3 regions of the Pontibacillus salicampi genome follow, and region 2 is predicted to be linked to each of the others. Evidence: riboswitches for the same ligand, from Rfam matches in the RefSeq annotation. Region 2 holds a riboswitch; each other region holds the start of a gene.
What was found. A riboswitch is a leader RNA that binds a small molecule or an ion and turns the genes downstream of it on or off. The one in region 2 is predicted to bind S-adenosylmethionine.
Positions count from the first base shown of each region.

Region 1: linked by a shared signal. The riboswitch ahead of ACFFGV_RS20765 (DUF2292 domain-containing protein) and the one ahead of ACFFGV_RS13425 (methionine biosynthesis PLP-dependent protein) in region 2 are both predicted to bind S-adenosylmethionine.
Region 3: linked by a shared signal. The riboswitch ahead of msrA (peptide-methionine (S)-S-oxide reductase MsrA) and the one ahead of ACFFGV_RS13425 (methionine biosynthesis PLP-dependent protein) in region 2 are both predicted to bind S-adenosylmethionine.

Region 1 is NZ_JBHLTP010000024.1:126,733-134,302, forward strand. Features, by position in the region: gene ACFFGV_RS20745 (DUF4183 domain-containing protein) at 1-115, opposite strand, end outside; gene ACFFGV_RS20750 (DUF4183 domain-containing protein) at 303-686, shown strand; gene ACFFGV_RS20755 (DUF2515 family protein) at 723-1,859, opposite strand; gene ACFFGV_RS20760 (AEC family transporter) at 2,093-3,004, shown strand; SAM riboswitch class I at 3,424-3,532, shown strand; gene ACFFGV_RS20765 (DUF2292 domain-containing protein) at 3,671-3,787, shown strand; gene ACFFGV_RS20770 (phosphoadenylyl-sulfate reductase) at 3,888-4,616, shown strand; gene cobA (uroporphyrinogen-III C-methyltransferase) at 4,647-5,429, shown strand; gene ACFFGV_RS20780 (sirohydrochlorin chelatase) at 5,443-6,174, shown strand; gene ACFFGV_RS20785 (NAD(P)-binding protein) at 6,171-6,779, shown strand; gene ACFFGV_RS20790 (Cof-type HAD-IIB family hydrolase) at 6,893-7,570, opposite strand, start outside.
Region 2 is NZ_JBHLTP010000011.1:248,114-255,683, reverse strand. Features, by position in the region: gene ACFFGV_RS13450 (hypothetical protein) at 198-635, opposite strand; gene ACFFGV_RS13445 (hypothetical protein) at 785-1,012, shown strand; gene ACFFGV_RS13440 (ABC transporter ATP-binding protein) at 1,060-1,992, shown strand; gene ACFFGV_RS13435 (ABC transporter permease) at 1,982-3,232, shown strand; gene metC (cystathionine beta-lyase) at 3,375-4,544, opposite strand; gene ACFFGV_RS13425 (methionine biosynthesis PLP-dependent protein) at 4,537-5,661, opposite strand; SAM riboswitch class I at 5,847-5,953, opposite strand; gene ACFFGV_RS13420 (NUDIX hydrolase) at 6,231-6,695, shown strand; gene ACFFGV_RS13415 (4a-hydroxytetrahydrobiopterin dehydratase) at 6,743-7,039, opposite strand; gene ACFFGV_RS13410 (DUF819 family protein) at 7,280-7,570, shown strand, end outside.
Region 3 is NZ_JBHLTP010000005.1:38,437-46,006, forward strand. Features, by position in the region: gene ACFFGV_RS08255 (TetR/AcrR family transcriptional regulator) at 1-309, opposite strand, end outside; gene ACFFGV_RS08260 (WG repeat-containing protein) at 460-2,169, opposite strand; gene ACFFGV_RS08265 (CDGSH iron-sulfur domain-containing protein) at 2,326-2,514, shown strand; gene ACFFGV_RS08270 (hypothetical protein) at 2,559-2,837, opposite strand; gene ACFFGV_RS08275 (AIM24 family protein) at 2,914-3,612, opposite strand; gene ACFFGV_RS08280 (DUF2188 domain-containing protein) at 3,715-4,170, opposite strand; gene ACFFGV_RS08285 (thioredoxin family protein) at 4,371-4,697, opposite strand; gene msrA (peptide-methionine (S)-S-oxide reductase MsrA) at 4,823-5,293, opposite strand; SAM riboswitch class I at 5,414-5,533, opposite strand; gene ACFFGV_RS08295 (RidA family protein) at 5,883-6,263, shown strand; gene ACFFGV_RS08300 (excisionase family DNA-binding protein) at 6,360-6,590, opposite strand; gene ACFFGV_RS08305 (C45 family autoproteolytic acyltransferase/hydrolase) at 6,606-7,570, opposite strand, start outside.

The sequences.
Region 1 (7,570 bases), on a different contig from region 2:
TGTAATAATAGTACGTGGTTGCTCGAATGTGAGTGGTGGGCGGAGCAGGTCGATAGGGATATATATTGGGACAGCCAGCCGGTGGAATAAGGGAGCGTAGGCTGATCTTTACCATGTTAATCTTACTCCTTTCCCAATAGCTCGGACGTTAGATGATGTGTTAGTATATTCCTCCTTAATGGAATTGGTTTGTGCGAATGGTACAAAATAGGTAATTTTTCTGCTATATATGCCTCTTCCATAAATGTAGGTTTGGCATATGATAGATTGCACGACTATATTATTCGGAGGGAGTCTTTCTGATGGTACTAGAGCTGATTAAACCGTTTGCTAGTGCGACAACAGATGTAACGGTAGGCCCTACTAACACAAAATTTTTCTACACTACAACAAGTATTACCGCACCTGGTGCTACCTTATCTATCGATGCTGCAGATTTTTTACTAGATGATGGAACGAATGCAACAGAACTGCCTGTACTAGCCACGGATAACAGTTATTTCAATGTTTATGTGAATGGCATATCACAAATGCAAGATATTTCTACGTACACTCCTGGAGTTACAGCTGTAGGGTCACTAGATATTACGGTCCCTGCAGTATCTTCAGCGATTTTAGTAGGAACACCTATAATATTAGAAGTACTAAACTATACTCCAGGTGCAACCACAACGATTGAAACGTAATAAGAGCAGAAGGGTGCTGCCTTCTGCTACATAATGTTATTGCAATGTTGTCTTCGCTAGGGAGGCGAGTTCCAGCTTCTTTAATGTATGACAATGTGTTTCAGTCTGATGTACCTGCTGAATAGAAGCGTTGTAAGAAAAATAGCTCGCAATATCATACTCCTTGAACCAATCGTCTGTTTCCGCTGGTTCGTGTGACGTACAATTCCACGCCTTTTCTAACGGGGGGCTGTAGATAGGGGCTGCTCCTTTCTTTAGGTGACAATTCCATAGCTTCGTTCGCTTAGAAGGGGGAAATTCCTTCACATCATCAAATAGGTCTGGCCAATAATCCATTCGGGAGCCAGTATGAGCACGGTGCTCCGTAAATAGCATAATATTACTATGACGTTTTCGATTAGCAAATAGAACGTTGTATAGTCGAATGCCTAGCTGAATCCGATGCGGAAGGGATGAAAATTGGAAAACGGATTGACCATACAAGGTAGCTTTGTCACCCTCTGTTGAAATGGCTGGGAAAAGAATATGGGTTAAGTTCAACATTTCCTGAAGCTTGTATTCCACAGTTTCTAACACATTTTGCTTTACTAATTTGGATTGAAGCAGCTGTTTTTCTATATAGTGCTGCTCATTAATGATTAGCCCATAGGTGAGAAGGAGAGAATCCTGCTTTTCCCAAAAGTGCTTCCACACTCCTGTCATGAAGGAGGATACATGAAGGAAGGGGAGGAGGTGAAAATATGGGGTATTCTCCTGTAAGCTGTGCTTATAAAGGAGCAGCTGCGGATAAGCATCCTGAAAAATAAGCCAGTTTCCCCGTTCTAATAAGTCAAAGAAGGCTCGTTGGTCAGTGGCTGAAAGGAGGTTGGAGTGATATTCCCCTTTTAGGTCGCTCATGTTCCAGCCTGTGTTCCGGGATACTAAGTGGGCTAATAACGCCCAATGAATGACTGGATGCTCTATATAATAATCATAATAAGCCTGTGTTCGCGTTACGTTATCGTGATTATGTTTATTTGTCTCAGCTTGTATGGAGGAGAGAATATGCTGTTCATGGGAGGAAAGGTCGTTATGATGATCAGGGAGGAATGAGGAAGTGAGTTGGATGTGCTGGAGATGGTTCAATAGCGACTTTAGCTCCTTCTTTTTCAACTTTATTTTCTGGTTAAGCATAACTCCTTCCCCTTTCTGGTCGCAGTGTATTACTTCAGTATATTAAGAGTCTTTGTAATTCATGAGCGTCTCCTTCTTCCAACCATAACTTGACGTTGCAGTTAGTTTTTCGTAGCATATATCTTGTTGTTAACGTACGGTTTAAACATTTTGTAAAGGTAAAGCACAGTTTAAGTAATGTGTAGCTCTATTTGCTACAATCAGAACATAGTAGTGGAGGAAGGGGGACAAGCATGGAAAGCTTTAATAGTCAATTTCTATACTCGATTCTAATTATTGCACTTGGGTATGTGCTGAAGCGTTCTAATCTTATCCAGGAACGAGATGGTGAAGGATTGTCGAGAATTGTCTTTAACATTACCTTGCCGAGTCTGTTAATTATTACGTTTCATGATATTACCATTGATACTTCGTTGATTTTACTCATTATCATAGCCATCGTTTATGGAGTGGCGCAAGCGGTGCTCGGGCTTATCGTCTTTCGGGATAAATCTCAGCGAACGAAAGGGATGCTTTCCATGATGGTGCCCGGTTTTAATATCGGGCTGTTTGCTTTCCCTCTTGTAGAAGCTATTTGGGGCCAAGAAGGTCTTAAGTACTTCGGCATGTTTGATTTCGGCAATGCCCTCATTGTATTTGGGGTGGTGTATGTACTAGGAAGTTACTTTGCGGATGAGAATGAGCGGAAAGATTTAAGAGATGTCATGAAGAAAGTATCTAAATCTGTTCCGTTGCTTACCTACATCATTGTTTGTACGATGAACTTTACGAACATCCCCGTACCTGGAGCAATATTGGAGGTTGCGGGAACGATTTCAGTAGCAAATATGCCTTTATCATTGTTGTTATTAGGGATATATTTGAATTTCTCCTTTGCGAAAGGCTCCTTTGCTACCATTGCGAAATTATTATCGTTACGCTATATCGTTGGTTTAGCAGTAGGCGTGGCGCTATTCTTCCTATTACCCTTTGAAGATATGTTCAAATATACCTTGCTAATGGCATTGGTGCTTCCTATATCGATGTCGGTACTTCCTTATTCCGTTGAATTCAACTATGATCAACGATTTGTAGGAACAGTGTCTAATATGACCATTGTCATTAGCTTTTTTCTCCTTTGGGGATTAGGGTATATGATTATATAAATTAGAAATGCTCCTTGGCGGGAGCATTTTTTTTTGCTCTTTGCGTGACCGATGTAGATGGTAGGCTGATTCCTTATAACGAGGAGGTAGTGGAAGACTTGGATTCAAGATGGTTTTCAGGAATGGGTCCTATCCGTTTATCAGGGAAGGGATGGCCTGGAAAGCGGAGCTATTTCCGACCACTCAACTCGCCTTTCAGCAACGGACCAACATTATCTCGAATCCAAGTCTCCCACATAAGGGCGCTTTACGGAGCTACAATCACATTCATTTTGGAAGGTTTTTTTATGAAATGTTAGAAAGACGTTTGCGACTGCCATGACAATGTTATGAAGCGGGAATATTAAATACCTATAATCCTGATAAAAAAACTAGGATTGACTTTTTAGACAATTCAGTATAGAATAGCAGAAAATAATATCTTATCCAGAGTGACGGAGGGAACTGGCCCTGTGATGTCCGGCAACCTGCATGCTTCGAGCAAGGTGCTAAATCCAGCAAAATGACCATCATTTTGGGAGATAAGGTTTGGACGCTCAAACGACCATCTGCCTTTCCGAAATGGGGGAGGCAGTTTTTATGTATTCCAGTTTGATGAACTGTAAATTGACAGGTGAATAAAGAGGGGGCGCAATAACGTTGAAGAAAGAACAGGATTTCGACCACATTGCGAAAAGAATTGAAGAAATGATTCAGTCCATAGACTATGGATCCGTTACCGTTGTGATCCAGGACGGGAAAGTAGTACAGCTGGAAAAACAGGAAAAAGAACGATTACGATAAAAAATGCTGACTAGAAAAACTAGAGGCGATTTTAATCCTAAAGGAATATAGTGATTAAAGTCGTTTTTTTATTATCGCAAACCACTGAGGAGGTGTAGGAATGAGTACACTGCTACATGCTAATTGGCAAGATCAAACGTTACCGACATTTGATATTATGACGCGCGAAAAAGGTGCGATGGAAGTGCTGGAGTGGGCTTACGAACAATATGGAGAGGATATAGTCTATGCCTGCAGTTTTGGTGTGGAGGGCATTGTTCTTATTGACCTTATATCCCGAGTAAATCCATCGGCAAAGATTATATTCCTGGATACCGGTATTCATTTTGCAGAAACGTATGAACTAATAGAAAAGGTGAAGGAACGGTACCCATCCTTACAAATTAAAAAGCTGCATCCTAAGCTAAATTTGGATGAGCAAGCGGAGCAATATGGCCATGAGCTTTGGAAGACTAATCCGACGTTATGCTGCAATATGAGAAAAATCCAGCCATTGGAGCAGGAGCTTTCCCAATATTCAGCGTGGATTTCCGGCTTGAGAAGAGAACAGTCTCCATCTAGAAGTAACACGGATTTCCTTAATAAAGACGACAAGTTTGAGTCAGTAAAGGTATGCCCGCTCATTCATTGGACGTGGGATGATGTATGGGAGTATGTGCACACTTTTGATTTGCCGTATAATCCGCTGCATGATCAAGGCTACCCGAGCATCGGCTGTCAGGTCTGCACAGCGAAAGTGTTAAATGATGGCGACCTGCGCTCCGGCCGCTGGGCGAATACTGGTAAGACAGAATGCGGCCTTCATAGCAATAATGCAAGCCAGCTATAATAGATAGTCACCGATAAAGGGGGTATATGGATGGGAAAAGTATATCTAGTAGGAGCAGGTCCAGGTGACCCTGACCTCATAACAGTAAAAGGGCTAAAGTGTATTCAGCAGGCAGATGTCATCTTATATGATCGGCTTGTTAATAAGGAGTTATTAGACCACGCGAAGTCTGATGTAGAGTTAATCTATTGCGGGAAGCTGCCTAATTATCATCCCATGAAGCAGGAGACCATAAATCATTTTCTCGTTAAGCATGCACGAAAAGGGAAAGTAGTCACCCGCTTAAAGGGGGGGGACCCGTTTGTGTATGGAAGAGGGGGAGAGGAAGCTCAGGCCTTGGCTTGTAACCATGTAGAATATGAAGTTATCCCAGGCATTACGTCTGGGATTGCAGCTCCTGCTTATGCAGGTATCCCCGTTACCCACCGCGACCACGGCTCTACGTTTGCATTTGTAACAGGGCATCTGAAGGACGGGGAGGAGGAAGAGCTCCGCTGGGAAAGCCTTGCCAAAGGAATTGATACGTTGGCAATTTATATGGGGGTAAAGAATCTCCCTTATATTGTGGAGAAGCTGACGAAATATGGGCGATGTGTGACGACCCCTGTAGCTCTCATTCATTGGGGCACCACGAAGGAACAACAGGTGACGACTGGGACATTAGCAACCATTGTAGAGAATGCATCTAAGGGCGAAGTGAAAAATCCAAGTATGATTATTGTTGGAGAAGTGGTAAGGCTTCGAGAGGACATTAGCTGGTATGAGACAGTGTTGAGAGAGCAGCAAGAAGCGTTAGCAGCAAACGGAAGTTAAGGAGGAGTAACCCATGCAGGCCATTCTATATGTTTGCCATGGAAGTAGAGTAGCAGAAGGAAGGCGGCAGGCTGTTTCCTTTGTAGAGCAGTGTCAGGAGAGTGTGGATGCTCCTATTCAGGAAATATGTTTTCTAGAGCTTGCTGATCCGACGATTGAACAAGGAATTACAGCTTGTGTGGAAAAGGGAGCAACGCACATAGCGGTCATACCTATCCTCTTGCTTACTGCGACCCATGCCAAACACGATATTCCCGAAGAAGTAGATAATATGAAAAGCCGTTATCCCCACGTGCATTTTCAATATGGTGCTCCTTTTGGAGTGCATCGTAGAATCGTGGATATTTTGGTAGAACGCATTCAGGAGCAAGGCAAACGTATAGAGGACGATGATATGATTTTACTTGTGGGGCGTGGAAGCAGTGACCCTGATGTGAAGAAAAGCTTTGCAAGCATTGAAGGGTATGTCCAAGCCAAAACAGGTGTTCACCATATCCAAACTTGTTTTCTTGCAGCTGCTGACCCAAGCTTCGAGGAAGGATTGGAGATAGCAAAGCAATCTCAAGCTAAGCGAGTATTTGTCCTACCGTACCTACTATTTACTGGAGTCCTAATGGGGGAGATGACCGAGGCAATAGAAGCATTGGATACGCATAAAGAGTTCGTGCTATGTCAATATCTCGGCTATCACGACAACCTGCGGGATGTGTTACAGGACAGGGTAAAGGAAGCGATAAACGCATGAGTTATCAGTCGTTAATGGTTGATTTAAAAGGGAAGTCTATTCTCGTCGTTGGCGGTGGAAAGGTTGCCTATCGCAAAGTGCGCACAATGCTGGATAAGGAAGCGGTTATTACGGTTATAGCACCAGACATCTCAGAGGAGCTGTATGCATTGGGGGACACTGTTACTATCCTACAACGGGAAGTAAATCGAACTGATATAGAAGGGCAGTTTCTCATCGTTGCAGCTACGAGTGATGAGCGGGTTAACCGGACAATTGCTAATAGCTGCCGGGACCATCAGCTCGTAAATGTTGCCGACCATACAGAGGTAGGAAATACGGTCATACCTGGTACGGTGAAGAGAGGTCAGTTGACGATATCTGTTTCAACGATAGGTGCAAGTCCAAAGCTTGCCAAACGGATTAAGCAGCATTTAGCGAAGGAATATGATGTGTCCTATGAGGATTATGTGGATTTTCTTAGTCACGTAAGAAATCTGGTAAAGAAGCTGCCTGTAGAAAGAGAAGTGAAGGACGAGCTGCTGGAGGAAGTGCTAGAGGAGAGATTTCGCACCTCGACTATGGAAAGAGAGCGTCTAATAGAACAGCTCCGTCAACAATGTTAGTTCATGCTCCGTATGAGGAGCGGTTTTCCCTATATAGGTGAATAATGAAACGTATGAATGAGCGCCTAGACATAAGATAAGCTCCCAATCCAAGCGGAAAGGGAGCTTTTTTTCTATTGGTTGTCCATGACATGGTGAATAGCCTTCGCTACGCCATGTTCTTCGTTGGTAGCTGTAACCCAGTTGGCTTCCTCTTTCACGTCTGACTGCGCATTGTCCATCGCTATTCCGAAGCCTGATTCTCGAATCATGGCAATGTCGTTTAAGCTGTCGCCAATTGCTGCCACGTTATCCATCGTTATACCAAGCCATTTGGTTACCTTTCGCAAGGCAGCAGCCTTGTTTATACCTATTGGATTAATTTCAATGTTTGTCAGACTGGAGTTTGTCACTTCAAAAGCTCCGTGCTGACGAATTTCTTCCATAACAGACTCCCGAACTTCATCGTCTTGAATTTCAAATCCGTATTTAATCCACTCATAGTCCTCTAAGTTTTTTTCAAAAGGGAATTGGCTGCTGAAGCGGCCCTGTACGGTAGAGGACCAATACGACACATTATAGCGTTGCGTAATGTCCCACAAATGGCGGACATCTGCATCACTTAAGGAGTTCCTTTCCACAAGGTTTAGGTCCTTGTCGTATATTTCTCCTCCGTTAATGGTGACGAGGTATTCCGAATCACCAAGCACTCGGATAATGTCCTCACATGTTGATAACGATCTCCCTGTGCTGACTACGACATGCAGCCCTGCTTCCTTAGCCTGGTGTATAGCTTGTTTATTTTCTTCAGA
Region 2 (7,570 bases):
GTTAAATGATGTGTAACGTTGAGTTTAACGTTCCTTTATGTATAAAACAATTGAAAAAAAAGAAAAAAACTAATCTTCTGACAATTGATGGTAAGAGCTAAATGTGTACTTCTTCATAATGGAAAAAAGCACTTCCCAGAGAGCTTTATCTGGAAAGTGCTTTCTACATCACACGAAAGTAAATGGATGATAGTCTTTTAGAAAAATGGAAATCCCCCGGGTCCTTGACCAAATTGCCCTGGATTCCCATATCCTCCAAATGGACCCCCGCCATAGCCAGGTCCATATCCTTGCGGAAATCCTCCATAGCCCGGACCTCCAAAGCCTGGTCCGTAACTGCCAGGGCCTCCACCATACCCAGGCCCTGGCCCAAATCCAAACCCACCGCCGAATCCGGGTCCAGGTCCGTATCCTCCTGGATTGCCACCAAAACCTGGCCCTCCAAATCCTCCTCCGAAGCCTGGTCCATAATTCTGACCAAAGCCCGGACCTCCTTGACCAAAACCACCAATGCCGCCACCATTATTATTCATAAATTTATTAATCATATATCCTCCTGCAGTTAATAACAAAGGGGAAAGAAAACGTTCATCCTCTACCGGATAGGTAGGGAGTGGTTGCGGATAGTATCTCATCGTACAAGCCTCCTTTACGTAAAACACCTTCTCCCTTTACTGTATGATATTAGCCCGATTTTGTGAGAAAGGAAGGTCCCCTGTAAATTGTAATTGAGTTTCTATTATTCTTTTGAAATAATAGAAATGTTTGGAAATGGAGGTGCTATATGAAAAACACTAGAAAACTAATCTCATTAATTACAATTATCATCGCAGCAATCGTATTACTCACAGAAGCCTATGACTGGATTCCATTAATTCTTATTGGATCAGCATTCTCAATTGGAATGTTAGGAATAGAGGAGTATAAAGGAAAAAAGTCTCCTCGTTCTATTAATTTTTTGTTAGTAGCTGGGTTAAATCTAGTAATAGCGTTTGTTGTATGGAGCAGCTAGTACCTATAAAGTAAATCAATACAATACGAATGCAGAGGAGGAGTATTATGGATCAAGCCGTATTAACCGTACATAAGCTATGCAAATCATTTAAACGGACCCCCATCATAGAGGACATATCCTTTGAGGTGAATAAAGGCGAGATTATGGCGATTTTAGGGCCTAATGGAGCAGGAAAATCCACCACTATTCGAAATATTATGGGGATCATGTATCCAGACGAAGGTGAAATTACCTTTCATCAGTATGGAAAGGCTATCCCAAAGCATCGAATAGGGTACTTACCGGAAGAAAGAGGGTTATACAAAAAAGTAACTGTAATGGATATTCTTCTTTATTTTGCAGACTTAAAAGATTATCCAATGAATAAAGCCAGAGAAAGAGCAACTTACTATTTAAATAAATTTGGTCTAGAGGGAAAGGAGAAAGTGAAGGTCGAGGAGCTTTCAAAGGGGATGGGGCAGAAAGTGCAATTTATCGCTTCCATTATCCATGAGCCTGATTTGTTAATATTAGACGAGCCTTTCTCTGGTTTAGATCCTGTAAGTCAGGATGTATTCAAACAAGAAATTTCCACATTAGCCAATAGTGGAATGGCCATATTGCTTTCCTCTCACCAAATGAACATGGTGGAGGAGCTATGTGATCGATTATTGTTAATCCATAAAGGACAGCGGGTTGTTTCAGGAACGATGGGAGAAATAAAGCAACAGTATGCAAATTATAAATGTGTGATTCGAGGTAATAATGAGCTTACTACACTTCAATACATCGATGGCGTTGTTAGGGTAGAAGGTAGTGAGCAAAGTGCTACGCTTTACTTAGAGCAAGATGTGCATATCCCATCATGGCTTCCTCTCCTTCCGAGAGAATTAGATATTCAGGAATTAGTGATCGATCGTATTTCCTTACACGAAATTTTCGTAGATATAGCCACAGATAAAAAATTAATGAAAGTAGGGGATGACGATGCGCAATAGTATGAAGGTAGCCAAATGGGAATACATGCGCAATGTCAAAAACAAGTCGTTTGTTATTTCCTTGATTCTTACGCCAGTGATATTTATCTTGTTTGCCACACTTCCCACCCTTCTTAGTGACAGTGAACAAGCTTCAGAACCCGTCACTCTATATATAAATGATGAGGTTGGAGTTTATCATGATATTGAAGAATCATTGGAGCGGCGACCAGATATGAACTGGAAACTAGTTCAACAGGAAAAAGGTTCTCTCGAAGCGAGAAAGCAGCTTCAAGGCATGGAAAATACTGCATATCTTTCCATCACATCCTCTGCCATACAATCTGGTGCAATAGATGTGTACACCTCAGAGAAAATACCGGAGAATTTCTTGTTAAATTTACATATTATTGAACAGCCTCTTCGGGCCTTACAGTTTGAACAAGCTGGTTTAACAGAAGACCAAATGAACGTTGTCAGAGGAGGGATTGAATTTGATACCGTACCGCTCCAACAACAGGAGGAAGGCCAGAGGACTACGTCTATGGAACAGAATGGCGGAGTGTCCCCTGCAATAGAGAATCTCATTCCTGGCGGTGTGGCAGCCATTATCCTCTTTTCAATCGTTATTACAGGAATGATGATATTCCAAAGCGCCTCCCAAGAGAAGAAGGAAAAGGTTGCTGAAATTGTGTTGTCTTCCCTTACCCCAGGAGAGCTTATGCAAGGGAAAATCATTGGATATTTTTTATTAGGAATTACGCAAGTTGCGGTGTGGTTAGTGTTCATCATTCCGATTGCTGTATGGCGTATAAATGAAATCCCAGTACTCGATTTCTTATTTGTACCAGAACTACTGCTGCTTGTATTCATTGCCATACTCGGCTATCTCCTTTTTGCAGCTATATTTGTAGGATTTGGTGCAACTGTCGAAGATATGGATTCCTCTAGTAATTTCCAGGGGATGGTGATGATGCTTCCGTTTATACCGATCGTTCTGATTGCTCCAATAATCGAAAACCCTGAGGGGTCATTAGCGACTATCGCATCTTTTGTTCCAATTACATCACCGGCTGTATTAATAATGAGATTATCCATGTTGGAGGAGTGGCCATGGCTTGAAATTATATTGGCACTTGTAGTATTGCTAATCTCCATTTGGTTTACAATGAAAGCAGCTGGAAAAATATTTCAAGCAGGTATTCTAATGTACGGCAAAAACGCTTCACCAAAAGAAATATGGAAATGGCTCAGAGCGTAACATAGCAAGAACGATTATCCTTTTAATGAGGATAATATGGAATGTCGACAAGGAAAGCTATTCTTTTCTTACTCGCAAAAAACAAACAGTGTCCATTAATAAAGCCCCAGTCCGTTTTCCGTAAACGGACTGGGGCTTTTACTTATAGAACTGCCTTTTGCTCATTTGTTGCTGCTAATGCCTCTTCGAAGTCGGCTTGCAGCTCCTGTACATCCTCTAATCCTACAGATAAGCGTAGCAGCCCTTTCGTGATGCCGCGTCTGTCACATTCATCGTCTGGCATGGAGCCATGAGACATATTCCTTGGGTAGGATAAAATGGATTCCACCGCTCCAAGGCTTACAGCGAACACAGGAAGCTTTAGCTGCTGAACAAATCGTTCGACTGCTTCTTCGTTTTGTAATTCAAAAGAGAGAACAGCACCGCCATTCTTCGCTTGCTTTTGCTGAGTCTGATAATATGCATTAGAGGAAAGCCCTGGATAATAAACCTTTTTGATAAGGGGATGCTCCTCTAAATAGGTAGCAAGGCGATGCGCAGATTCCACAGATTGACGAAGTCTGGCATGCAGTGTTTTCATTCCTCTCATGACAAGCCAGCAATCTTGTGGACCAAGGATTGCTCCACAAGAATTTTGTAAAAATCCAATCTGTTGAGCTAATGCTTCATCTTGAACTACTACTAAGCCAGCTACAACATCACTATGTCCTGCCAAAAATTTCGTAGCGCTATGAATAATGATATCGATACCATATGAGAAAGGCTGCTGTATTAATGGAGTTAAAAAGGTGTTGTCAATATAAGTAAGACAGTTATTTTCTTTTGCCAATTTAGTAACGGCTTCTATGTCGGTAACCTTGAGGAGCGGATTGGACGGTGTTTCCATAAACACTGCTTTGGTATTTTCCTGAAAGGCTGCATTTACTTCATCTAGCTTTGTCATATCTACGAAGGTATGCTCTATTCCAAAGCGTGATAAAACGTGGGTTACAAATCGAAACGTTCCACCATACACATCCTCGGTAATAAGGAGATGATCTCCTTTGGACAATAGCATTAAGGAAGTGGAAACAGCTGCCATGCCCGAAGCAAATGCAAATCCATGTGTTCCACCTTCAAGTTCAGCAATTGTATGTTCTAATGCTTCTCGAGTTGGGTTACCAGAACGAGCATAATCATATGCGCCAAACTCATGTATGTCATTCTGGTGAAAGGTGGATGCATGCTGGATGGGAACACTAACACCGTTACTTGACTTGTCTACAGCATATTCGTTATGCAAAAGGGATGTTTGTACGGAATAGTTAGACATGCTGGTTCACCTCGTTATACGCTATTTCTAAAGCTTGCTCCAGGTCCTGTAAGAGATCCTCTTCCTTTTCAATCCCTACCGATAATCTCAATAATCGATTACACACTCCATAGCTTGCGCGTACATCTTCAGGAATATCAGCATGTGTTTGCGTGGCAGGGTAGGTTATAAACGATTCAACTCCACCCAAGCTTTCAGCAAAGCATACAAGCTCTAATTTCTCCAGTAAGACAGGAACCATTTCCTCTTCTTTAATTCGGAAGGATAGCATCCCTCCTTTGCCTGGATACAACACATCACTGATATAAGGACTTTGTTCCAGTTGATCGGCTAAATGCTTAGCGTTTGCTTCATGCTGCTTCATACGTAAGCCTAGAGTCTTAATTCCCCTCATGACAAGCCAACAATCAAATGGTGAAAGAACAGCACCACTGGCATTTTGTTGTTCCTGAATGTTCTGGCATAATGCTTCATCATTTGCAACTACTAGACCAGCTAACACGTCATTATGCCCACCTAAATATTTCGTCGCGCTGTGGATTACAATATCAGCTCCAGATACAATAGGTTGCTGCAGGTATGGTGTGAAGAACGTATTATCAACTATTAGCAATAGATTATGCTTTTGTGCCAGGGTAGCAAACTGCTCTATATCTACTTGTGTCATGAGCGGATTCGTTGGAGTTTCAATAAATAACGCTTTGGTCTGCTCGTTTATTACTGATTCAAAATCCTGTGTATCTGTACTATTTATATAATGGAAGGTAAGACCAAATTTGCTAAAATGATTTTCAAACAAACGGTAAGAGCCACCATAAACGTCCTGGGTCACTATACACTCATCCCCTGGTGAGAAAATGGAAAAGACCGTTTGAATAGCCGCCATTCCCGAACTAAAGGCAAAGCCTGCAAGACCTTCCTCTAACGAAGCAATGGATTGCTCTAGCAAATCACGAGTAGGATTGCCAGTTCGAATATAGTCATACCCAGTAGATTTGCCTATTCCTTCATGACGATATGCCGTTGATAGGTGTAGGGGAGGGTTGACAGCACCTGTTGTTTGGTCGCTGCGATTTCCTGTTTGGGCTAGTTTGGTTTCAAGATGATGTCTGCTCATAGTTATCTTCTCCTTTTTAACAGTCTGTAGCTTTAGGACACAATGTAAGGATGGGAACGATTTCTTAGCAATAGGTTGTAAATCTTAAACGTCCTCAACTGGATGAAACAAAGGTCCTTCTAGATAATTTTGGTAATAAAAAAAGCCCTTCCGAAGAAGAGCTTGATATCTCAAGGCTAAACTTCTTCTTATCTTTCAAGTGTCCCCACTTGCTGGAAGTAGCACCTCGCCTAATTTAGGCTGGTTGCTGAAGCATCAACGGGCCAGATCCCTCCGCTTCTCTGAATAAGGAAGTTTATGAAATTGTGTTATTAGTAAAACTATTTCGTTAATTAATACCATACAGCATGAAAGGACAGTATGCAATCCCGAATTTTAATAATTAACTCAGTTAATGTTTTTTCGCATTCTCCAGACCACACCTATGCTATGTTGGAAGAAATGGGCCAGCAGTTAAGTTGATAAACAAAATCTTCCACTATATACCCATTATATGGAATAATGTAATATTAACAGTGCTATTTCTTTTTGAATAATAATGTAATGGATAGATTAGGGGGATGGAAAGTTTGTTACATTCGAGTAATAAGGGGGAGGGACCTGCTTCTTTTGAGGAAGAATCCGTTGTCGTTTTAGCTCATGTTCATCATGATGTATTACTAATCCGTCAATTTAGAGAGGCATTACAGGAAACGATTGTGCAATTACCAGGAGGTGGGGTGGAAGAAGGGGAATCACTGGAGGAAGCTGCAAGAAGAGAGCTTCAAGAGGAAACAGGCTGTCGATGCGATGATATGACTTATCTAGGTCACGTTCTTCCAGCTCCTTGGAACAGCAGGGAAAAGACTCATGTATTTTATACGAACCATATTATCACGCAACATGTACAGGAATTAGAGTCTCACGAAGACATAACATTGTTTTGGGTTAGTGTGGAAGAATGCGTGAAGCTCATACAAAGGAACCAAATTTCTGATGCAGAGGTGTGTTATGCCATATTAAAAGCCCATTTACAAGGGTTGATAGAATGGTAATACGTAAAGAGAGAAGCAGAGAGTTGTATGAACTCTCTGCTTCTTTCCTATTCATCTCTTTTTTGATAAACTCGATCAATGGTTTGAGCAAGGTCGAAGTCTCTTTCACTTAAGCCACCAACATCGTGGGAGGTTAAAGAAACGATGATCTTTCCATATTCGACTTGTAAAGATGGATGGTGGTCTTTCTCATCTGCAATGGAGCCTATTTCGTGAACGAAGCGAATACCGTCCATATACTCTGCAAACGTAAAGGTACGTTGAATGAATCGATCATTCGTTAAGTTCCACTCTTGAATCTCCCGTAAATGCTGATTGATTTGTTGCTCGGTAAGAGTTGACATGTAAAACACCTCCATAAAATATCTTCCTCTTACAATCTACCATTTTTGAAGGACTTTCAAACCAAGATAGAGTAGTTCCTGCAATAACACCACCCAAAGCGAGAGGAAGGTGCTTGAAATATTATATTGAGCTAATAATTTTAATGTTTCGAATATTTTTATGTGAAAACGCATTCACTCATCTTTGTGCTATAATTTTCTAAGTCAGCTTAAAAGAGAGAGAATAAGAGGAGGGGAAACATGTTTCTGACATTAAACGCTGCTCTCATACAAGAACCTATGGCCTTATTGGCATATTTGTCTGCTTTAGTAGGCGGAGTTTACATGCTATCTCAATGGAATCAACCGGCTGTGAAGAAGTTTTTCCATTTTGCACCACCGTTGATTTGGGCCTATTTCTTACCGATGATTTCCACCACGCTTGGAATTATACCTGATGCTTCATCATTGTATGATTTCGTTAGTACGTATATATTACCGTTTGGCCTGTTGCTGCTGTTATTATCAACAGACGTTCCTGCCACGCTAAAG
Region 3 (7,570 bases), on a different contig from region 2:
TTTATTCTCCAACCCAAATCGAATAAAGCCCATTAACACTTCATATATAGTCTCCTCCCCTTTCTCCACATTTCTTTCAATTTGATTTAACACTGCTTTAAGGGAGGAAAAGCCATCCTCCACTAACGTATAGAATAAAGCCGCCTTATTTTCAAAATGATGATAAATAGCACCATGACTGCAGTTTAACTTTCTTGCTAGCTTTCTCATCGAAAAAAGCTGATACCCTTCCTCTACGAATAATTCTCTGGCCGCTTCCATAATTCTCTCGTTCGTCAACTCTTCCGAAGCAGACTTTCTAGGTGTCATACTATCTCTCCTTTATTGACCGCTGTTCAATAAAATTGTAATACTATTCCAATGTAAAAGTCAACGCTGCTTCTCAGTGAGCTTCCCTTTTCTTTCTGCTACCGTGCTCAAAAAAATCTGCCGATTCATATAAAACGGCAGATTTTTTCCTTATTCATGAAATGATTTCCAAAATGCACCCTGGTGATTAATTATATCGTTGATTTCGGTAAATGGAATCGAGAACGTAACAAATCCTGCTGCATAGGGTGCAATGTCGTAGGGAGGATAGTATAGAAACAGCTCCCTTTCATTTACATAAAAAGGTTGATTAGGAGCTACACCTTTATAACTTCCGGGAAAAATATAATCGTACTGCTCGTCATGTTGAATGTCCTTCCCAACTAGCTCACTTAACACCTTCACATAGTCACTATTCTCTTTAAATAAATCCTTCAGCTCGAAAAAGGTACCATCTGTTAAATGGATGTTGGTATAGGTTCTTGTAGGCATGGGGTGCGCTGCGCCAAAATAGTATTTTGATCCATTTAATTGGAGGACGAGTATCTCCTGTTGGAAGAATTCAATTTCAAAATCCCCATAAAAACTATAATCCAGTTGTTCCTCTGGTGGAATAGGCTTCACCTGGGATATTTCTCTTAGCGTTTCATTTACCCGTTGCTGGGCTTTCGTATCCTCCATCCCTCTTACTACAGGGTAATAAACCAGATAGTCTGGGTTAGGCTTATATTTCCATTGGAGCACTCGATATTGATGATTGAGCCTTATCGTTTTATTGGGGCGCCATATTAATTTTCCTTCCCGGTTAACATAGAATAGTTGATAATCAATGGTGGCTCTGATTAAGCTGCCCTCCAAAACCATAGCTCCCTGGCCTGGCAATATTGGCATATGCTGAGCGATCTTCCCTTTTTTATTTAAGAAGAAAGTATTCTCTCTGTCGTGAGCTGAGGCAAATCCTTTCTCATATGGCTGCACACTCTCATATCGAAAATCGCTTAAATATTCCCCGTCTGCTTTAACAATTGCATATGTGGATCCAAGATACGGTTCGGAAGGTTTTTTCGCTTTTCCTACTGCAAACCTATTCTCTTTCATCGGGACGATATCGTTAAATTCGGGCTCTATAACCATATTCCCTTTTCGATCAATTACACCATAATAATAAAGATAGTCGTCTATTCTATTAATGATTGCCCTTTGCTCATAAAAGCGTTGTGCCCCATCAAACTGAGGCTCTACTACTATTCTTCCCTTCTCGTTAATGTACCCATACTTTCCTCCAGAGTCACGCTGGAAAGCTAGAAGTCCATCGCCTCTTGCTCCGACGTAGGGATATAGATAAGAATAAAGTACACTGCCGTTCCGGTTTATCAAAGCAAAATCATTTTCCCTCACCTTCACCAATGCTTTTTTTTCTTGAAAATCATCTGCAGACAAATAAATCGGACGGAGGGCTTCCTGTCCTTGTCTATCTAAATATCCGTACCTAACTCCACTTTCTGTGTCTTTATTAAACACAGCCATTCCATTCTCATACCGGCCAATGTATGGATAGGGCGTAGAAGTAAGGAGGGTACCTTCTTCATTAATCACCCATGTTCCTTTGGAATTAGAAGCAGATGCACGTTCTTCGCTAAAGGATGAAATATAATCATATTGTGGCTTTACGATGAAAGAGCCGGTTGTATCCAATACTCCATAAAGTCCATCCACCTCTACGATAGCTAACCCATTCTTCTGAAAATCACGTGCCTGATTAAATTGAGGATCAATTACGAATAACCCTTTAACATTAATATATCCCCATTTCTCTCCTGTGACAGTTTGCATCGCTGCTGGATATAGCTTTTGATGCATATCAGTCTCCTTCTTTCCTTAGGCATTTTACCTATAGTATATGAGCGATACATCCATAATGTGCTTCCATTTAACAGAAACAGACAAGAAGGAACGCTTAAAACCAGAAGTAAGACGGCCTATCCATTCATATACATTACAAAGGAGGGAAAAGAGATGGCTACCATACAAGTAAAGGATAACGGCCCCTTATTTATTTCTGGGGATTTTAAGGTGGTCGACGCAGAAGGACATTCATTTACAACTAAAAAATTATGCTCTTTATGCAGATGTGGATTATCGGATAAGAAGCCCTTCTGTGATGGATCCCATAAAGGTCAATTCCAAGATGAAGCTCGAGCTTAAAATGGAGCACAAAAAAACCTGGCGCTGCTTCGCCAGGTTTTTATCTAGGATACTTCTACACTACGGAATAATAATCCCACCTTAGAAGCCACCCCTTCAATATATACTTCCGCTTCAGAGGGAATCGTCACGGAGCCCTTCCATTGCAATTCCCTCCCGTTTAAGTGTTTAGAGCGATGAGATGCAAACACCCATAACACCTTTTCCCCTTTAATAAAGGCTGTCCATAACCATTCTTCCTCAATGGTAGAACTAATGCCAATCAAGGTATGGCTCGCTCTTCTGTTTTGGCTTTTCTCAATGGACTTCAACTGATGTATCAACTTCATCCACTCCCATGTAGCTTTTAGGAGCAGTATGCACAGTTTCCTTCCCTCTTATCCATTGAACAATAGCAGATTAAGAGGAACTGCTTTGAGAATAAACAACCTCTTCAAACGGCTGGACGATTACAAAGCCCTCTCCAGAAAATTTCATTTGAATGGATTCTCCGCTGCCACGTCCAATAAATGTTTTAAAGGAAACATCCGTTTTAAATTCTGGTTCAAGATGTCCAGACCATGCTACCGTAGCATTAGGGTCGGTAATAACAGGCTGATCTGGTGTAACCAGTAGGGTAACAGGTTCATAGTGTGTCGTTATTGCAACCATACCACGACCCTCTAGCTGCACGTTAAACAAACCTCCAGACATCATACCGGCCACTTTTTTCATTAAGTGGATGTCCCAATCTAAACCTGGCTCAAAGGCTAACAAATCATTACCGTTTACCGTAATTTTCTCGTTATCCAAATCAAGGATAGTAATCTTCTTACCCTGATCTGCTACATACAATTTCCCGTTACCCGTCGCTTTCATCAAAGAGCTGCCTTCTCCTGATACAGCCTTTTTGAACATTCTGCCTAGGCCATGCTCCATTATACCTTCTCTCTCAAACTTAATATCTCCAGTATATGAAATCATCGACCCTGTCTTAGCCCAAACTTGATCGGATAAATTGATTTCAAGCATCCGAGGTGTTTCTAGTTGAAAATAGTCATTAGCTGATTCATCCTGTTTCGTCTGATTAATAAATTCCTGTATAGAATAATTTCCCATGCTTCTCTCCCCTTTATATGCTTATCCTTCTAATCTTCTACACTTAATGAAAAAGTCCTGTACGTGAACAGGACCCTTCTATTAATGCTTCTATCTAGTTGTTTAATACGATGTAGTCTCCTGAATAGTTCCATCTTTTTTATGGATAACGACTTGTGTACCTTTATTGGACGCAATGTCTTTCGCCCTGTTTATCGCATCCGCTTTGTTGGAAAATGTAGCTGCAGGCTTTTTTGCTTCAGCAGCCTGCACAGCCCACCCATTTTCGTGACTTACTACGTGCTCCCCTTTATCGAGCAGCTCTGGTCGATTCTCATACTGCTGATCTTCAGGATCCCTCTGCTTTAAAGAGGTGTCAGGCTTGTGTCTCATTTCCTCAATTTCATCTTGAGAAGCGTTGTCAAACCATTCCTTCGCTTGTTCCGTTGCGATAGGAATAGCTCTCCCTTCCTCGTAACCCTCATCCAGCATAGCATTAGCAATTTCAATAGTTTTTTTTCGAACTGGCAAATCCAAATTCTTTAAGGAACTAGGATAATTCTCTGTATCCCAAGGCATAACGACCCTCCGTGAACTTTTTTTCTTCTATATTCTTTTCCTTTTTTTAACTCCTCCAAACCTTATGATGCTGCTCCTTGACTTATAACAAATACCAAAGGAAGCGCCTATCGCTTTAGAATCCGTTGATATTCTATAATGTGCCTTTCACAGACGCTCAAAAAAACCCTGACTCTTCGTGTAAGAGAGTCAGGGTTGAGTTAAAGGTTTAATGCACTTGTAAGCCGCTCTAATTGATGGTCTAATTCATCTATTGGAACGAAGCGTGCTTTTCGGAACATTTCCTTTCCATTAACGGAAACGATTAGTACTGGAACAGTGAAAATCTCGTACTCTCCTGCAATGTCAGGAATGTGTTCTGCGTCTACATGTAAGGATTGTACGGAAGAATACTCTAAAAGTAATGCTTCTACTTGCGGTAGAAGGGAGTGACAGACAGAACAGTTAGGTCTTGATATATAAAGAAGAGATATCTCTTCAGATTGAACAAAGGAACGCACTTCTTCTATTGAATTGGCATGTTGCATCGTATCCACACCTTGCACTTTAGATTTGCTCCTATTATACCAATTTACATGGTGCTACGCTTCTTTTTCGCTTACCCCCGTTGGTATTATAAAGCTTAAAATATAATGTGAGGAGGACCCTCACATTATATCCCACAGGAAACAGACCCGTGTTTCTGGAGATATTTCTGATGATATTCTTCTGCGTCATAGAATGGCGCAGCTTTTTTAATTTGTGTTGCTATTGGCAGCTTATATATACCTTTGTCTGACCATTCCTGAATTTTCTCTTCAGCTACTTGCCTTTGCTCATCATCCAAGAAGAAAATAACGGAACGATATTGCGTGCCAACATCTTCTCCCTGACGATTAATTTGGGTAGGGTCGTGGACCTCGAAGAACTGGTCTACTAGGGAAGCATAGCTGATCACAGAAGGATCAAACTCTACCTTTGTAGTTTCCGCATGTCCGGTAACTCCACTTTTCACTAGCTCGTAGGATGGGTTTTCCACTGTACCTCCGGAATATCCTACTCGGGTTGCCGTAACTCCGGTTAACCGTTCAAAAAAAGCCTCTACACCCCAAAAACACCCTGCTCCAAAATATGCTGTTGCCATCTTCATCTCTTCCTTTCTGTATAACGGAAACTTCTTGTTTCAAAGAGATCGACGAGTTTTTTAATGCAAAAAACCCCTCTCTTTATCCAAGAAAGGGGTCGTAAGTTTATCTGTACGATCCTCTCATCTCCCAAGGCTCTCACCTTGCAGGAATTGGCACCGTTTCGGTTAAGACACATAGTCTTAAAGAATGGTTGCCGGGCATCAAAGGGCCAGTCCCTCCGCCTCTCTGGATAAGAAGTTATGCGTTATGAATATTTTTGTTAATCAATATAATACACTCATTTGGTAGCGAAGTAAAGGATTTTAACTTACTTCTTCCAGTATATGAATGCAGCTGCATTAGCATGCTTAAAACAAACATATATAAAGCCTGCCATCCCGACAGGTGGTTAAGTTCCCGCAGTCGTATAAAACGATTTGGGATGGCATTACACATAAACTATCACATTCTGAGTAAAAAGAAAAATAAATCTACCCAGCCCCATGAAATTTGTTATTTTTCGAATATTACTCATTCTCAATCCTTTAGAATGTGTTATCCTAGCACTATCTTATACAAATAATGATAAAAAGGAGCAATGCCCTTATGTTTAACACAATCTCCACTGACAAAGCACCCGCAGCAATCGGACCTTATTCTCAGGCCGTTGATCTTGGTAATCTTTTATTCATTTCTGGCCAAATTCCTTTAGATCCTAATACGCAGGCATTTGTTTCAAGTGATGTGAGAGAGCAAGCAGAGCAAGTCATGAAAAATGTTGGCGCGATATTAAGTGAAGCTGGTTTAGACTACAAGCACATCGCAAAAGCCAATATTTATTTAGCAAATATGGAGGATTTCCAAGCAGTAAATGAAGTGTACGCTAGCTTCTTAAGTGAACCATACCCTGCTAGAGCAGCTATCGAGGTAAGCGCATTACCAAAAGGTGCAAAAGTAGAGATAGAAGCTATTGCTGTGAAAGAATAGTGCGTTGCGTAAATTATTATTGCAATGAAGACATTTTGCCAGCTGAAAATCTTTTTAAGTGCTTGTAGAACAACCGGTTATGTTCTACAAGCTTTTTTAATCTTCATCCTTAACGTCCATATCCTCAGGAATGGGTTCATTAAGGTATTCTTGTATTTGCTTCCGATAGCGTTCGATTTGTTCAAAATACTGCTGAAACTGGTCTTTATAAATAAGATATTGCGTTCCGTCATGCAGGGCTCGAATACGTCCCTTAAACACCATTTTTTCTACGTATTCTTCGGGAAGCTCTAAATATTCTGCTGTTTCTTGAATGGTTAAATACATGGAAACATTCTCCCTCTACTTTGCATTTTTGTCCATATGTGGAAATGGAAGATCGGTATCCACTGAGCCAGTAATGAACTTGTCTTCAACATTCAAGCCTTCCAGCCAGGCTTTGAAATCAAATACTATCGGCTCTTTGTCTCCGCCCAGAGCAAACCACACCTTTCCCTCCTTCGGGAAATAAGCAGCTGTATGAATGGTTCCTGCCCAGTTTTGATATTCATCTGAGAATACACCTCTGTCAGAATCATTCAACAGGCGAAATGCCTCATAAGCTGAAGGTTTATGCTGTCTTGCCGCCTCCATTGTTTCCAGCCGGCGATACGAATCGACGAGATAATTTCGATTTTCTTCCTTCATATGCTCGAAATGGTTAGTGCACGTATTAGATTCCCTAACCTTTACGCCCCTTGGTGTCGTTTCAATCACATATGTTTTTCCGCTACGGTCCAATACGATATAACTAAAGGAATGGCGGTGAGGTATCTCCTTCAGCATTGATATCGCTTCCTCTACATCCGCACACGATTCTAGAATCAAACGGCCAATCATACAGCAAATAAACCCGATTCCAGGTTTTTTACGATGCATAAAATTATATCCAAGCGCAAGCCCCTTCTCGTTCATTCCATCCATTCGCCCTGTAATCCGTTGGGAAGGACCAATTATAGCATAGCCTTGGTCCGTTGGCTGAAATAATACGTATCGCCCTTCGTATGTTTTCGGCTGATAATCGTAATTACGAACCATGTAATCGTCCCCAGTTAAAATAGAGCACCCTGATTTCACATAGTCTAGTCGATAGCCTCCAAATTCCATCATTACTCGCTCCATGCTCCATCCTAGCGCATCTCTTATCCCGATTAGCTCCTCCCAAACACCAGGAGCGAAACGGGTGATAGCATCTTTTACTTCCTCTTCCTCTACTGAAAATCTAGGCTTACGAAGCTTCCATTGCTTTTCTCGATTTTGTACTGTTA